Regions from separate parts of the Glaciecola sp. HA4-3 genome, predicted to be linked through region 2. Evidence: predicted binding sites of a transcription regulator. Region 2 holds the regulator's gene; the other holds the start of a gene.
What was found. Region 2 encodes LexA, which represses DNA repair genes until DNA is damaged. Its sites were predicted from a motif close to TACTGTATNNNNATACAGTA; they were not measured.
Positions count from the first base shown of each region.

Region 1: uvrD (DNA helicase II) is a predicted target of LexA. The motif match lies at 1,842-1,861, and genes of this name have one in related genera.

Region 1 is NZ_CM146340.1:2,947,925-2,951,356, forward strand. It holds gene ACZ1G6_RS14205 (hypothetical protein) at 1-76, opposite strand, end outside; gene cysE (serine O-acetyltransferase) at 69-887, opposite strand; gene ACZ1G6_RS14215 (peptide deformylase) at 926-1,477, opposite strand; gene ACZ1G6_RS14220 (DUF3012 domain-containing protein) at 1,609-1,809, shown strand; gene uvrD (DNA helicase II) at 1,968-3,432, shown strand, end outside.
Region 2 is NZ_CM146340.1:31,478-34,909, forward strand. It holds gene plsB (glycerol-3-phosphate 1-O-acyltransferase PlsB) at 1-1,585, opposite strand, end outside; gene lexA (transcriptional repressor LexA) at 1,782-2,402, shown strand; partial or broken gene coxB (cytochrome c oxidase subunit II) at 2,727-3,432, shown strand, end outside.

The sequences.
Region 1 (3,432 bases), 760 kb from region 2:
CGGCCCTTGTTTTAGACGTTATAGCAAAAGCCTGTAAGTTATCAAGATGCTGTTTGATTAGCTTGTTTTTAGCCATCAGAGGCGCTACCTTGCTGGCTATCCACTAACACGTTTTGTTGCATCGATTCACATGGCATGTTGCAATCTGGCTTGCCGACGATTTTAGCTGGCACCCCAACAACAGTCACACAGCAAGGCACCGAATCAAGTACAACACTGCCTGCACCAATCTTTGAGCCCTCACCCACTTCAATGTTGCCTAATACTTTTGCACCAGAGCCAATCATTACGCCGCGACGTATTTTGGGGTGTCGATCACCTTGTTCATTGCCTGTGCCGCCAAGAGTGACTTCTTGTAAAATAGATACATCATCTTCCACCACGGCCGTTTCACCGATGACTATGCCGGTTGCATGATCTAGCATTACTCCCTTACCAATTTGCGCGGCAGGGTGTATATCAACTGAAAATACTTCGGAATTGCGGCTTTGAATAAACAGGGCAAGTTCCTTGCGTCCTTTATGCCATAAATAATTTGCTAAACGATGTACTTGAAGTGCTTGAAACCCTTTAAAATGTATCAACACCGTTAACAACGATGACACTGCTGGATCGCGCGCGGTAACCGCTTGAATATCATCAATTGCGGCATCTAGCATTACTGGGTTAAGTAAATATGCTTCATCAAACATTTCTCGAACAGATATCGCGGGCATTACCTCATCACTGACTTTATTTGATAAAATAAAGCTCAACGAGGTTTCAAAATTATGGTGATTCAGCACGCAGGCGTGCAAATAACTCGATAGCAATGGCTCTTCATTAGAGACAGCTTGGGCTTCTTGCTTTAAGCGTAACCAAAAATTTTGTGCACATAACTTAGTCATCATTTTTCCTTTAGTAATCAACTTGACAACTTTTAATATTAGCTTGCCATGTAATCACACATTTTTTTAACTACCGATAGACGCTCTGGCGTGTCTTTATATATATAATCAATACTTTGCACAGATTCGTTTTTTTCAACCCTATCAAGAAAGAAAATACCATCTAGATGGTCGACTTCATGCTGTATTAAGCCAGAAAACTCGCCCTGCATTTGCATGGACTTTTTAGTGCCTGTCGCATCAAGATACGTCACTTCGACTTTTTGAAAACGTTCTACCTTCGCTCGCATTTGATAAAAGCTAAAACATTCTTCATCGAACATAAATGCATCTTCAGACAAGGGACGTAAACGAGGATTGATAAAAGCCTCAAAGACACCATTAATTCTAAGGACAACCAGTCTAATCGCGACCCCTACTTGAGGTGCACTTAATGCATTTCCATTTTCATCTGAAATAGCTTTAATGCCGTTGAGAATATCTTGCATCATTTGGATTGTATTGTTCACGGTGCCATTAGAGAAATCGATTTGCTCGACGTCCTTAGAACGTTGCCGCAAAATAGGATGTCCAACTTGCTTAATTTTCATGCTCTTTATCTCTGTACTGTATCCAAGTTTATATAGAATAATGGCTTGCCAGCGGCGGCGCAAATACAGATTGTAAATTATCCAATATTTGGCATAATTTTCGTCTTTAACATTAAGCAAACCATCAAACTATGAATATTAAACATTACAAAAAACCAATGTATATCATCTTACTCGCTTTATCGGTTGCAAGCATAAGCGCATGTGCTCCTGAAGTTGGTAGTGTTAAATGGTGTAATGCAATGGATGAAAAACCCAAGGGTGATTGGAGTGCTAATGAACTTGGTGATTACACTAAACACTGTCTTTTGAAAGACCGTGACGAAAACTGATTGCATTTAAGCGCACTGGATTTTGGTATATATGCTGTATAAATAGACAGCTTTTTTAGTGGTATCCTGATAGAATCCTTTACTAATACTCAGTTTTGGGACTAAACAAAACCTATAAACTGCAAGCAACCACTCTATTTTCGCTTAAAGGTTTTTAAATGGATGTATCAGTACTTCTTGATGAACTAAACGACAAACAACGTGAAGCTGTTGGAGCGCCTAATCAAAACATGTTGGTATTAGCAGGCGCTGGTAGTGGTAAAACACGTGTTTTAGTCCATCGAATTTGTTGGTTGGCGGAAGTAGAAAAACTGTCTCCATTTAGTATTTTAGCCGTTACATTCACCAATAAAGCAGCCAAAGAAATGCGCTCTCGTGTTGAGAGCCTTATGCGTAATTCTATATTTAATATGTGGATTGGCACCTTTCATGGACTGGCGCATCGCTTATTACGCCTGCATTATGAAGAAGCAAACTTACCGCAAAATTTTACTATTTTAGATTCAGACGACCAACACCGCTTAATCAAGCGGCTAATAAAAGCACTTAATCTTGATGAAAAACACTGGCCACCTAAACAAGTTCAGTGGTACATCAATGGTAACAAAGATGAAGGTTTACGAGCAGCGCAAGTCGAAACGCACGATGACCCGAATCAAAAAAAGATGCGCGATATTTACAAAGCTTACGAAGAAACCTGCAACCGGTCGGGTCTTGTTGATTTCGCAGAGCTATTGCTAAGATGCTACGAAACCATCAGAGACAACGAGTCACTAAAAAAGCATTATCAGCAACGATTCAAAGCGATTTTGGTAGACGAATTCCAAGATACCAACAACATACAATATGCTTGGCTAAAGCTCTTATCCACCAAACAAAACAACATGATGATTGTCGGCGATGATGACCAATCTATTTATGGCTGGCGCGGCGCTAATGTTGCCAATATTTCACATTTTCTCAAAGATTTTCCCAACTCGCAAACTATACGACTGGAACAAAACTACCGCTCTACAGGTAATATACTCAAAGCGGCCAACGCGGTCATTGACCATAACAGAGGTCGATTAGGCAAAGATCTATGGACAGATGGGGAAGATGGTAACAAAATCGCCTTATATGCGGGTTTTAATGAAATCGATGAAGCGCGGTTTATCGTTTCGCGCATAAAAGACTTTTTTGATGACGGTGCAAGTTTATCAGACTGCGCAATTTTATATCGTAATAATGCCCAATCTCGAGTGCTCGAAGAAGCACTATTACATCAACGACTACCCTATCGCATATATGGTGGTTTGCGCTTTTTTGAACGTCAAGAAATCAAAGATGCATTAAGCTACCTACGTTTGATAAGCAATCCTATAGATGATGCAGCATTTGAACGAGTAGTGAACACGCCCGCGCGTGGGTTGGGCGACAAAACATTGAGTAATATAAGAGCGTATGCGCGTGAAAACCAGCTATCAATGTGGCAGGCTGGCCGCAACATGCTCAACGAGAAACGCTTGTCAGGGCGTGCAGCAAATGCTTTAGCTAGCTTCTTTGATATTATCGATAACATGACAAAAGATACACATGACATGTCTTTGCATGAACAAGCCGACGCTGTGATTAAGTCTTCAG
Region 2 (3,432 bases):
AAGCAGTACCATTTAGGGCACCGCTGTGGTTAATACGCGTCATGATGTTATTTGCCAAGCTGTTGACAGTCGGCGTTAACCATTTTGGTTTTTTGTCATCATCTGGCGTGGTTTCTCGCCAATCTGGTACTTGCTGATCTAAGAAGCCATGCAAATTAATAGGCTCGCCAAAATTGACAAAAGCATGGCCGTAATTCTTGAGCTTTCTGATGGCTGAAAATACTTGGGTGGGTGATTCTTTCTTTTTCCCTTTTCCTTTCAACTCTTTTTGATAACTTTTCACCTCCATCACATGCTCATATCCAAGATAAACGGGTACGATTGATACAGGGCGATTAATACCTTTTGTCAAGGCTTGTAAAGTCATTGCAAGCATGCCCGTTTTAGGCGGTAACAATCGACCAGTTCGACTACGCCCTCCCTCAGGGAAATACTTAACCGAGTACCCTTTATTAAACAGTAGTTCAAGATACTCTCTGAATATTGCGCTATATAGTTTGTTTCCTGCAAAGCTGCGTCTTAAGAAAAATGCACCACACCGCCTAAAGATAGGGCCTGCAGGCCAAAAGTTTAAGTTAATACCTGCCGCAATATGAGGGGTAACTAGCCCTTCATGATAAATCACGTAAGTGAGTAAAAGATAATCCATGTGGCTTCGATGACAAGGCACGTAAATGATTTCATGGCCATTCGCGGCAAGCTCTCTTACTCGTTTAGCATTATGTATTTCAATACCATCGTAGATCTTGTTCCACACTCGACGAAGAATTCTTTCCCCAATACGTATTAAGCCTTCACGATAATCTGCAGATATTTCATCAACATAAAACTTGGCTTTTTTCTTGGCAGCATGCGCACTAATCTTTTTACTACTAGTTTCGTTCTCTATCGCTAATTTAACGCTTGTTGCACCAAGTACCGAGTTATATAGGGTTTCTCGCTCAAGTAAAGTTGGCCCACTTAAGGTTTGTCTTTTTCGCTGAAAATGAGTGCGAGCCACGCGAATTAATTTTTGCGCGATTTGTTGATCGGAACCCTTTAAGTTGGCCATTTGCCGAGTGGAAACTGGCTTTGAATAACTGACAAAATTATCTCGACCAAACCATAGCACTATGAAGGCTTTACGGAGCCAACTTGGTGATGCCTTTGAGGCAATTAACTGTGCAAAACCAGACTTTTCTTTACCTGCACTTCGGCCCCACGTGATAAAAACAGGCACTACTTGTGCGTCCAACTCTTCATTTTCACGATGTAAATGAAACATTTCTGTGAAATTGTCTTCAATCGTGGTTGCTTTGGCTTTATCGCTAAAAAAGCCTCTTGGGTGGGTAAGCGAGTAATAACGTTTATGTGTTTTACCATCAAGTTTGAGCTTATTGGTTGGCGAGGGAAGGCCAGCGGCCTTTGTTGACTTTATCAGTGCAATGGTATCTGTAAACGATGAACTTTGAAGTAGATAGACAATAGGTTTTGTAGAATCAATGCCAAGCTCTTTTTCAACATCCGCAGGGACCGTTTTGACAGAAACAAATGCACTGATAGGCGCCGACAATAATCGTCTAATAATATTACCTAGTCTATTCATCTTACCTCTTTAATCATACTTTGGTAAAAACTATACCAAAGCATATTAACATGAACCGACTCGTTGGTAGCACTCAAATGTCATAATTAGTTGAGCTTATTTGTTACAAGTCATGATCGACCCTAATTAAAAAGTGCTTGCTTATTGATTTTTAAAGGATATACTCAAAATAACTGTATAGAAAAACAGGCTGTTTATGCGTCCACTAACTCCTAGGCAACAAGAAGTCCTAAACCTCATCAAAAATAGCATCCTTGATACTGGTATGCCACCTACACGGGCTGAAATAGCTCGCACCTTAGGCTTTAAATCAGCAAATGCCGCTGAAGAACATTTAAAGGCGCTAGCAAAAAAAGGAATGATAGAAATATTACTAGGAACTTCTCGTGGTATAAGGTTGAACGTTGATTTAGAGGATGAGCTTGAAGATGGTCTTCCTTTGATTGGCCAAGTGGCAGCGGGTGAACCTATTTTAGCAACCGAACATATCGAGAATAGATTTAAATGTGATCCCGCCATGTTCCATCCACGCGCCGACTTTTTACTCAGAGTAAAAGGCGCTAGTATGAAAGATATCGGTATTATGGACGGTGACTTACTCGCTGTTCATAAAACAGACCAAGTAAACAACGGACAGGTGGTCGTTGCGCGTGTTGACGAAGATGTCACGGTTAAGCGCTTTGAACGCAAAGGAAGTGAAATTCTACTTCACGCTGAAAATGAAGATTTTAATCCAATAAAAGTTGACTTAGCATCTCAGTTTTTTACGATTGAAGGGTTAGCAGTTGGCGTTATTCGAGACCACGGCGACTTGTAGTTTGTAAACAAATTGTTATTCATGAAAAAACGAGCTAATAGCTCGTTTTTTTTGTTTTAATCTCCCAATTTTGTACATCAATCGTACCATCGGCAATATTTTTCGAGTAATAAACCAGAAATTTATATAAAAAACACTAGACTATTTGTTTCAAGTGCCCGATTATTAGCGGGTAATTTACAAAAATACAACAAACCTATTACGAATTATTAAACCTATGTCTAGTTTTCACTCAACTTTTGCACAAATTTACTGCATCGATACTACAGGCATAGATAGGAGCACACTGTGAAATTTCGGAACCTCATCCTAAGTCCACTTTTCTTGTTGCTTGGGTTTTCGGCATTTGCTGCAGACCCATCATATACAGGCAGATCTGACTTAAATTTACGCCCTGGCGTTTCAGACATTAGTAATGAAGTCTTTGGACTTCATATGTTGATGTTTTGGATATGCGTTGTCATTGCCGTTGTGGTATTTGGCGTCATGTTTTATTCAATGGTTGTCCACCGTAAGTCAAAAGGCGCTAAACCAGCAAATTTTCATGAAAATGTTTCGGTTGAGATTGCGTGGACGGTCGTTCCGTTCTTAATTCTTATCTTTATGGCAGTACCAGCAGCGAATACCTTGATAGAAATGGAAGATGTGTCCGAGGCTGATATCACCATCTTAGTCACAGGCTCGCAATGGAAATGGCACTACGAATATCGTGATAATGATATTGATTTCTTTTCGGTCTTGGCAACTCAGCCCGAACAAATACGCAATAAATTTGATAAAACTGCTAATTACTTGCTCGAAGTGGATAGACCTTTGGTTATTCCAACGGGTAAGAAAGTTCGATTTTTAATCACCTCAGATGATGTTATCCACTCTTGGTGGGTACCTGACTTTGCAATCAAAAAAGACGCAAATCCTGGGTTTATCAATGAGACTTGGACGAAGGTCAATGAACCAGGCATTTATCGAGGCCAATGTGCAGAGCTTTGTGGTAAAGATCACGGGTTTATGCCAGTAGTCGTTATTGCAA